DNA from 2 places in the Rossellomorea sp. y25 genome. Region 1 is predicted to be linked to the other one. Evidence: predicted binding sites of a transcription regulator. Region 1 holds the regulator's gene; the other holds the start of a gene.
What was found. Region 1 encodes LexA, which represses DNA repair genes until DNA is damaged. Its sites were predicted from a motif close to CGAACATATGTTCG; they were not measured.

Region 1 (5,467 bases):
CGGATAATAAAGTAGTAATTGGATAGTCTAATTTTGACTATCCCTTTCTTTTGATTTCTTATGTAAGAAAATCTAACATATGATTGACAGATCTCCTTACATTACATATAATAAGGTCAAGAAGGAAAGAAAAGGAGGAATCAAGATGAGCGGAAGTGAAATTCGTCGAACGATGGCATTATTTCCTATTAGTATTGTCATGCAGCTCACGGACTTAACGGCTCGTCAGATTCGCTACTATGAAGAGCATCAGCTGATCAACCCTGCACGTACTGAGGGGAATCGCAGGCTCTTTTCCTTGAATGACATTGATAAGTTATTGGAAGTAAAGGATCTGTTAGATCAAGGCATCAACATGGCTGGGATTAAGAAGATATTTGCTGTATCCAGTCATAATGAAAGTAAAGTGGTATCTGACGTAAGTAATGAAAAGGAAGAAAAAGCACGACAAGATCTATCTGATGACGAGCTGCGTAAATTACTCCGAAATGAATTGATGCATTCTGGTCGATTTACTAAAGCATCTTTGCGTCAAGGTGACATGTCTCGCTTTTTTCATTAAATAAAACCTTTAATAATCTTGAGGAGGAAATACGTAAATGGCAAAGTATACTAGAGAAGATGTTCTAAGATTAGCGAATGAAGAAGGTGTAAAGTTCATTCGACTGCAATTCACTGACATTCTGGGGACGATTAAGAACGTAGAAATCCCTCTGAGTCAACTTGAAAAGGCATTAGATAACAAGATGATGTTTGACGGATCTTCAATTGAAGGATTCGTTCGTATCGAAGAATCAGATATGTACCTATTCCCTGATTTAGATACTTGGTTAGTATTCCCATGGACAGCTGAAAAAGGAAAAGTAGCCCGTCTAATCTGTGATATCTACAATCCAGATGGCACTCCATTCGAAGGAGATCCGCGTAACAACTTAAAGCGCATCTTAAGCCAAATGGAAGAGCTGGGGTTTACTGACTTCAATCTAGGACCTGAGCCAGAATTCTTCCTCTTTAAATTAGACGTAAACGGTGAGCCGACATTAGAATTAAACGATAACGGTGGTTATTTCGATTTAGCTCCTACAGATTTAGGGGAGAACTGCCGTCGTGATATCGCATTAGAACTAGAAGAAATGGGCTTTGAAATCGAAGCATCTCACCACGAAGTTGCTCCTGGTCAACATGAGATCGACTTTAAATATGCAAGTGCATTAAGAGCATGTGATGATATCCAAACATTTAAACTAGTAGTTAAAACGATTGCACGTAAGCATGGTTTGCACGCTACATTCATGCCAAAACCACTATTTGGTGTAAATGGATCAGGAATGCACTGTAACATGTCCCTATTCAAAAATGGGGAAAACTCTTTCTTTGATGAAAAGGGAGATTTGCAATTAAGCGATACAGCTCGTCAATTCCTTGCAGGTATCATTAAACATGCCACTGACTTTACAGCGATCACGAACCCGACTGTAAACTCATACAAACGTTTAGTACCTGGATATGAAGCTCCTTGTTATGTTGCATGGTCTGCTCGTAACCGCAGCCCATTAATCCGTATCCCTGCTTCTCGTGGATTAAGCACACGTGTAGAAGTTCGTAGTGTTGACCCGGCGGCTAACCCATACCTGGCGATGGCTGTATTACTGGCAGCTGGATTAGATGGAATCAAAAATAATCTTCCAGCTCCTAAGCCAATCGACCGCAACATTTATGTCATGGACAAAAAAGAGCGTGAAGAAGCAGGAATCGTAGATCTTCCAGCAACATTACACGCTGCATTAGAAAACCTTAAAACAAATGAAGTAATCGTTAAATCCCTTGGAGAACACATCTTCGAACACTTCGTTGAAGCGAAAGAAATCGAATGGGATATGTTCCGTACACAAGTACACCCATGGGAGCGCGAGCAATACATTCAAATGTATTAATCCTTAAACAGTGGGTCGTAGCAAAAACGCTACGACCCACTGCTTTTTTATTCTTTAATAGTCTTCCAAATTACATAAAAAATTAAGCCGCTATTAAACATAGCGGCTTAAACCTATTAATGTACTTGACGATAAACTCCGACAACTTTTCCTAAAATGGATACATTTCGTAAAATGATCGGATCCATTGTTGAATTCTCTGGTTGTAATCGAACATAATCCTTTTCTTTAAAGAAACGTTTTACAGTCGCTTCATCTTCCTCGGTCATCGCTACGACGATATCTCCATTGTTCGCTGTTTGCTGCTGACGCACGATAACGAAATCCCCATCCAAGATCCCGGCTTCTATCATACTATCACCCATGATTTCCAGCATGAAGACCTGTTCATCAGAAGGTGCCATACGCTCAGGCAGTGGAAAGAATTCTTCTACATTCTCGACAGCAGTGATGGGTTGACCTGCTGTAACCTTACCGATTAAAGGAACGTTCACAACTCGCTGGCGTGGAATCGTATCCTCTTCAAGATTTAAAATTTCGATGGCTCTTGGTTTGGTGGGATCCCGGCGAATGAGGCCTTTACTCTCTAACCTGGCCAGATGTCCGTGTACGGTGGAACTAGAAGCAAGACCAACGGCTTCCCCGATTTCCCGGACGGAAGGTGGATATCCTTTTTCTCTTACTGCAATTTTAATATATTCTAGTATGTCTTGCTGTCTTTTAGACAATTTTGTCATGTTCACGCACCTCTATTATAGATCTTATGTTCCCATTATAGCATGTCTTTCCAGCTGATACAAACATAAGTTCGAATTTCTGTTGACACCAAACGAATGTTCGTATTACAATAAAAATAACAAAACAGAACAAACATTCGTATGGAGGTATTTTTTATGTTATCACACATTTGGAATCGTTTCTCTTACATTATTATATTATTTGTTTTAGCGCTTTTTTCTGCAGCCTATTTACTATTTGTCATGGCAGATCAACCGTCTTATCAAAGTATCACCGTTCAGGATGGAGACACGCTCTGGACTATTGCCAAACAATATAATGAAGAATACTCTATGACAGTGGAAGAATTTATCGCTTGGGTAGGAGAGGAAAATAATCTCACATCATTCTCGATCAAGCCCGGTGAATCACTTGTGTTACCTATAGAAAATCCGACATTATCCACCCATTCAGATTATGAATTGGTTATGAACGAAGAATAGAGGGATAGAAGATGAAGGCAGTAATTTACTGCAGAGTAAGTACAAAGAAAGACACACAGGAAACATCTTTGGAACGTCAAGAAGAGGAATTAGTGAAATTAGCACAAGAACACCAATACGAAGTGGCTGCTATCATAAAAGATCAAGCAAGCGGTTTTGAATTAGATCGTCCTGGTGTTCTGGAACTTCTTGATTTGATTAAAGGTGAGTCGATTGCGGCTGTTCTCATACAGGACGAAACAAGGATTGGCAGGGGAAATGCAAAAATTGCCCTCATTCATTGTCTATTAAAAGAGGAAGTTAAGATTATTAGTCAAACACATAGTGGCGAGCTTCACTTATCTGAATCAGATTCCATGGTGATTAATATCGTGAGCATGGTTGAAGAATACCAAAGGAAACTCCATAATTTGAAAATCAGACGAGGAATGAAAAGGGCAGTGGAAAATGGTTTTCAACCTCATAAAAATCTAAAGAATAAAGGGAATCTAGATGGAAGAGAGCGGATTGAAGTACCCGTTGAGGAAATTGTCAGGTTAAGAAAGAATGAACTGACTTTTGCTGAAATTGCAGCTACACTAAGAGGGTTTGGGTATGACGTCTCCAAAGCTACCGTACATAGGCGTTTTAAAGAATATATGGCTTCATTGGAAAATGCGTAACTCTTGTTTTATCTCCTTTAATCTAGTAACATGACGATAGTATGACGCTTAACTTTCAGTTGTGTTTTAGATTTTGCCGACTATGCAATAAAGGAGTTTTTATATATGCTTTCAAAAACGAAAATGAATCGAATCAATGAACTTGCGAAAAAGTCCAAAAGCACTGGACTTACAGAACAAGAAGCAAAAGAGCAGTCCAAGCTGAGAAAAGAATACCTGGAAACGTTTCGTCAATCGATGAAAGGGACCATTGAAAATACAAGAATATTTGATCCGGAAGGTAATGAGGTGACCCCTAAGAAGATTCAGGATATCCAAAGTAAAAAGAAAATGCATTAAGTTAACGAGCTGTCAGGTCTGATATAAATGGACCTGGCGTTTTTTGTTTGCGGGGTGAGGACAAAACTTAAAAGTAGAGCGATAAAGTACTTGCCATTTCCTTAAGTATCATTCTGCTACGGCCTCTACCCCCTCGTCATGCTGCATTCTTGTCGTGTCTGATAAAGCCGTCTCCGTTCCTGAAATTTAAGGGTTTTTATTTTCAACCTCTATAAAGTCATGTTATCATTCAAGATAGTTGTATAAACTATCAAAGAAGATTAATATTAATAAGGTACATTAAAAGGAAGGATGTCTGACATATGTTTGATAACACAGATCAATTAGCAATTAATACAATCCGTACATTATCTATCGATGCAATTGAAAAAGCGGGTTCCGGACACCCTGGAATGCCTATGGGAGCAGCTCCGATGGCGTATGCTCTTTGGACAAAATTCATGAATCATAATCCGAAAAATCCTGAGTGGTTCAACCGCGATCGCTTCGTTTTATCTGCGGGTCATGGATCCATGCTCTTGTATAGCCTGCTCCATTTATCAGGTTATGATGTTTCAATGGATGATCTTAAAGACTTCCGTCAATGGGGAAGTAAAACTCCAGGACACCCTGAATACAAACATACTCCAGGAGTAGAAGCTACGACTGGGCCGCTTGGTCAAGGAATTGGTATGGCAGTTGGTATGGCATTAGCTGAAAGACATTTAGCTTCTACATACAATAAAGATCAATACGATATTGTGGATCATTTTACATATTCTATCTGTGGAGATGGAGACTTGATGGAGGGTGTATCCTCTGAAGCAGCTTCATTAGCAGCACATTTAAAATTAGGCCGTCTAGTCGTTCTTTATGATTCAAATGATATTTCACTTGATGGGGATTTAGATAAATCTTTCTCTGAAAGTGTGAAAGGTCGCTTTGAAGCTTATGGTTGGCAATATATCCGCGTTGAAGACGGTAATGATCTTGAGGAAATTTCTAAAGCAATCGAAGAAGCTCAAGGTGATACAACTCGTCCTACAATGATCGAAGTGAAGACGGTCATCGGATATGGTGCGCCTAATAAATCAGGGAAATCAGATGTTCACGGTGCTCCACTGGGTGAAGACGAAATGAAGCTTACGAAAGAAGCTTACCAATGGACATTTGAACAAGATTTCCATGTTCCTGATGAAGTGTACAGCCGCTTCGAGGAAAAAATCCAACAAACCGGTTCTCAAAAAGAAGAAGAGTGGGCTAACCTTTTCATTAAATACCAAGAAGAACATCCAGAACTTGCTACTCAATTAGAAGCTGCCATTAAAGGCGA
Region 2 (5,467 bases), 1.9 Mb from region 1:
CGCAGATAAAATCGATCTTCTGTATGAATCCTTTGGAGAAATTCAAAAAGGGAATCCAGAGCCTCTATTTATTGAAATTTATCAAGAAGCACTTTCCACCATTGTGAAATACAAGGACCTGGAGTGCGTACATTACTTCTTGGAATACATTCTGCCTGATATGCTTTCTGAGAAATTCATCCCTCATAGTGAGTTGAAGGATAGGACCCAGAAATTAATTCAGCAGGGTGAAGAGTAGGAAAAACCTTTCCAGATAGGGAAAACTTCGGTAGAATATGTGTTATTCCCTTATCTTTAAGGAGAGTTGAACGTGTCCAAAATCATTTTAGGTTTATTTTTACCAGGATTGCTTGTCGTTCTGTTCACACGGGTGACGTACAATCATTATGTCGGTTTTATCTTGACCGTAGCCCTCATTGCAGCTTCGGTTTCAAAGGGCTATACGGACTCCTGGTTGCTGATTGTCGTAGACGCGGCTTCATTGACCGTCGGATTCTGGTATAGTGACCGGATGATGAAAAAAGCGAAGAGAAGTGCATGATTTGGGTGACAGATGAATAGAAGTTCTGAAAAAACACGGACTGACTTTTTTTAAAAGTCAGCCCGTGTTTTTTATGGAGTAGCTACAACATCGACATCGCTGGCTTTTACAAATGCCAGGCGATGGTTTAAGTGGATAAGATAAAACTCATCATTCCCCCAGACGATTTTATGTGTCGTCTCTGGATTGTACGTGTAAACAGGTGCACTGTAGTAGCTTCCTTTTACTTTTTCGGTTGCTACATACTTTTGATCAGAAGTCAGCGTGTACTGAAGAGGGGACATTCCTCTTACCGGGATGCCATCAGGAAAAGCTTCTTCTTCTGGATAAGCCAGTCCGTAAACAGGGATACCCGAAGTTCCATCTTTAGGTGTGATCACAATACCTGATGCTTTTGTTGTATTCGTTCCCTTAGGGTTATAAAACCACGCTTTTTGTCCTGCGTACCAAATCGCTGTCCAGTCATCTTGTTCTTCTGCCTTGTAAAAGGTTTGCCCTGTAACCGCCTTGTTACCCCAATTGGACGCATCGAGTGGGTGGGCGTTCGGTAGGGCAGCGTCTTTGATTAACGGAGCATCAAAGCTTGGGGCTGTATACAAATACACAAAATTTGCCGATTGTTCAGGTACAGGTTCTCCCGATGGGGTCTGAAGGATTGGCTTGTTTGTTTCGAAATTCGGACGGATTTGGACGATGCCTTTTTGTCCTTTTCCTGACTCCAGGGGAGCTCCAAGGATTTGCATATAATGTGCCCAATCCCAGAATGGACCTGGATCCCAGTGCATAGCAGGTTGTCTTGCAGCTGTCGTCCCAGGTATCTCATCATGTGCAATGATATGATCGCGGTCCAATGGAATATTGAACTTTTTAGAAAGATGTTTTACTAATCGGGCTGATGCATGATACAGTTGTTCGTTATACCAGGCTGCCCCCTCAATGGCGATACCTTCGTGCTCGATACCAATGCTCTTGGAGTTGAAATACCAGTTTCCGGCATGCCAGGCCACATCTTTATTGTCCACCATTTGCGTGATATCACCGTCGGAAGAACGGATCACATAATGAGCGGAAGCCTGGGTCCATTCCCGCTGAAACACGGTTTTGGTTAAATCATAGCTGATTTCTGTGTCGTGGAGGACGATGTACTTGATTTCCTGATTGTCATGCGGTCTGTTTGCAATGTCGTAATTGCCGTATGAAGTTTCATAGTAGGTCCCGCCGCCCCAGTCAATCTTCTTGTAAGCTGCCGGAACGTAATGACATGAAAGGCTATTCGGACAATCGGCCCCAGTTTCTTCAGTATCCATTTTTAAGTTTAACGATTGGATTGATTCTTGATTAGGGCTGGTTTGGTTAGGCGCTAACGTTAAGGAAGATCCATCCTCTGTTTGTTTCGTCACCCCATTATTGATTGTCTCGTATACACGGTCCGCAAAGTCCTTCGCTCCCGAGTAGTCGTTTGAACCGCTGTATTTTGCGACTGCCCCATACCATCCATTTATGTCAGAGGGTGTTTTTCCAGTGGTATCTTTGGCATACTGTGCCAGAAGTGCTGCAGCACCGCGGATATTTTGCTTTTTATTTTGTTTTAACGTTTCTGGTTGAAGAGAGAGTAGTTCAGCTGCGGTATTCAGAGTGTGAAGTTTTGGATCATGGATGTCTAATGTAGATTCGATTTTCAGTGTTGATTTTTCTAAGGGCTGAGCGTCTGCGTCCTCTTTACCGGATAAAAACATATGAGCGGGTTCATCGCTGTGGGTATCTTCTAAACGATCAGTATTAACATCCGTCAGATGCATCAATCCGTAGCCTCCGGAAGCACTTGGCTTTCCGTCGTGATGCTCCCACAGTGATACGTTATACCCCACTGCAAGTAGAATTTCAACTGGGACATTGAATTCCTGCGCAGCTTGTTGGAACGCTTTTTGCAACTCGAGTGAATCGACAACTTCAGCTTTTGCCACTCCATGAGAGGTGATCGATGGTGCCATCGGGGTAATGGTGGAACTCAACAGAAATCCCGTTAAACTAAGGGAACCGGCGACTTGTAGCCATTTAGATTTTTTCATACATTCCTCCTGAACACTATGTATTTTTTGTAGAACTTATAAAAAAGCTTATTGGAAATAAGACAGAATAGTCAATCAATTATTAGGGATATGCCTAGATGAATATTTGTGTCGGGATAAGCCTTATGATGTGGTAGAAAGCATTTCAGTGAGAGGTTTCTTAATTGTGGATAAATAAAGAATAGTGTGAATAAATGAAGTGTTGGACGGGTTATTCACAGATTGAATACGCATTCATCAACATTGTTCACAAGAATTTTGACGAATTGTGAATAAGTTTAGGGATTTTCCACAAGGAATATCGACTTATACACATAGTTGTACACAGGGTGTGTATAGAAATGCTCGGATTGTGTCGAAAATTTCTTTGTCACCTCCCGTAAAATGTCGAAATCTCAATTCAAGCCTCTAATTTGCTACTTCACCGAATGTTATCCACAACCAAGAGGACGTTTCATGAGGTCCGACCCTTAAATATCAAGAAAAACGAACTTTTGTTCGCTTATTATTGGTTAATAATGTAGGAAATGTGGTAGAATGTGTATAGATGAATGGACAGTGTTTAAGATGGGTATAAGTAGGTAAATACAAGGTAGCAGTCCTTTATTATAGGAGGTTTCACGGTGAAAGATCAATTCGAGCTCAAGTCTAAATATAAACCAGAGGGAGATCAGCCCCTGGCAATTGAAAAATTGGTTAAAGGTATAAATGAAGGGAAACGTCATCAAACCTTACTTGGGGCAACAGGGACCGGAAAGACATTCACTGTTTCCAATGTAATCAAGCAGGTTGAAAAGCCGACCCTCATCATTGCTCATAATAAAACGTTGGCAGGACAGCTCTACAGCGAATTCAAAGAGTTTTTTCCTGATAACGCCGTTGAATATTTTGTCAGTTACTACGACTATTATCAGCCGGAGGCATACGTTCCTCAAACGGATACGTTTATCGAGAAGGATGCCAGCATCAATGATGAAATCGATAAACTCAGGCACTCTGCTACATCTTCTTTGTTTGAGCGAAAAGATGTCATCATCATTGCCAGCGTGTCCTGTATTTACGGTTTAGGTAACCCGGAAGAATATCGGGAGCTCGTCCTTTCCCTCAGAACCGGGATGGAGATCGAACGAAATCAATTGCTGCGTAAGCTTGTGGATATACAATATGAACGAAATGATATCGACTTCCAGCGTGGAACCTTCCGTGTGCGAGGCGATGTAGTGGAAATTTTCCCGGCTTCCCGGGATGAACACTGTATGCGTGTAGAGTTTTTCGGAGATGAAATCGACCGGATTCGTGAAGTGGATGCCCTGACCGGCGAAATCATGGGCGATCGAGATCATATCGCGATTTTTCCTGCTTCCCACTTCGTAACCCGTGAAGAAAAATTACAGGTAGCCATCAAGAATATTGAAAAAGAGCTTGAAGAGCAGCTAGCCATCATGAAAGAAGAAAATAAACTGCTAGAGGCCCAGCGTTTAGAGCAGCGTACCCGTTACGATCTGGAGATGATGCGGGAGATGGGCTTTTGCTCGGGGATTGAAAACTACTCCCGTCACTTGACACTAAGGCCGGCCGGGTCGACTCCGTATACTCTTCTGGATTATTTTCCAGACGACTTCTTAATTGTGGTCGATGAGTCCCATGTGACGTTACCTCAAATCAGGGGGATGTTCAACGGGGATCAGGCCCGTAAAAAGGTGCTTGTGGATCACGGATTCCGCCTGCCTTCAGCCATGGACAATCGTCCCCTGCGCTTCGAGGAGTTTGAAAAGAAAACCCAGCAGCTTCTCTATGTTTCGGCAACTCCGGGACCATATGAGTTGGAGCACAGTCCTGAAATGGTCGAGCAGATCATCCGCCCAACCGGACTGCTGGATCCACTCATCGAGGTGCGGCCAATCGAAGGGCAAATTGATGATTTGTTAGGTGAGATCAATGAACGGATTGAGAAAAACGAGCGTGTCCTGGTGACCACCTTAACGAAAAAAATGTCCGAGGATCTCTCTGCCTATCTGAAGGAGATCGGGATAAAAGTCCAATACTTGCACTCAGAGATCAAGACGTTAGAGCGTATTGAAATTATCCGGGATCTCCGTTTGGGGAAATATGATGTGTTAGTCGGGATCAACTTACTTCGTGAAGGATTGGACATCCCCGAAGTGTCACTTGTCACCATATTGGATGCTGACAAAGAAGGCTTCCTGCGTTCTGAACGTTCCCTCATTCAAACGATTGGCCGTGCAGCCCGTAATAGTAACGGTAAAGTCATCATGTATGCGGACAAAATTACCGACTCAATGCAAAAAGCACTTGATGAAACAGAACGTCGTCGGACGATACAGGAAGAATACAATGAAAAACACGGCGTGACCCCGACGACAATACAAAAAGAAATCCGGGATGTCATCAGGGCAACACATGCCGCAGAAGAAGCAGGGGTTTATGAAGGAGAACAGACAAAGGTTTCGAAAATGTCTAAACCGGAGCGACAAAAACTTATTGCTAGCTTAGAAGTGGAAATGAAGGAAGCAGCCAAGGCATTGGACTTTGAGCGCGCTGCACAGCTTCGTGATACCATTCTTGAGCTCAAGGCGGAAGGATGAACGAAATATGGCGCGAGATCAAATAATCGTACAAGGAGCCAGAGCTCATAATCTGAAAAATATAGATATTAAAATTCCACGGGATAAACTGGTCGTATTAACCGGGCTTTCCGGTTCCGGGAAGTCTTCCCTGGCCTTTGACACCATTTATGCAGAAGGACAAAGACGTTATGTAGAATCCCTCTCTGCCTATGCCCGTCAATTTTTAGGTCAAATGGATAAGCCTGATGTCGATGCCATCGAGGGGTTGT

Region 2: the regulator LexA is predicted to act here: its motif matches at 3,098-3,111, upstream of uvrB (excinuclease ABC subunit UvrB).

Annotation. Positions count from the first base shown of each region.
Region 1 is NZ_CP145886.1:2,108,455-2,113,921, forward strand. It holds gene AAEM60_RS10475 (methionine gamma-lyase family protein) at 1-7, shown strand, start outside; gene AAEM60_RS10480 (MerR family transcriptional regulator) at 146-562, shown strand; gene glnA (type I glutamate--ammonia ligase) at 600-1,934, shown strand; gene lexA (transcriptional repressor LexA) at 2,051-2,671, opposite strand; gene AAEM60_RS10495 (LysM peptidoglycan-binding domain-containing protein) at 2,828-3,154, shown strand; gene AAEM60_RS10500 (recombinase family protein) at 3,166-3,816, shown strand; gene AAEM60_RS10505 (DUF896 domain-containing protein) at 3,922-4,155, shown strand; gene tkt (transketolase) at 4,458-5,467, shown strand, end outside.
Region 2 is NZ_CP145886.1:3,991,828-3,997,294, reverse strand. It holds gene AAEM60_RS20125 (HD domain-containing protein) at 1-238, shown strand, start outside; gene AAEM60_RS20120 (CsbA family protein) at 311-541, shown strand; gene AAEM60_RS20115 (peptidoglycan recognition family protein) at 613-2,610, opposite strand; gene uvrB (excinuclease ABC subunit UvrB) at 3,234-5,216, shown strand; gene uvrA (excinuclease ABC subunit UvrA) at 5,224-5,467, shown strand, end outside.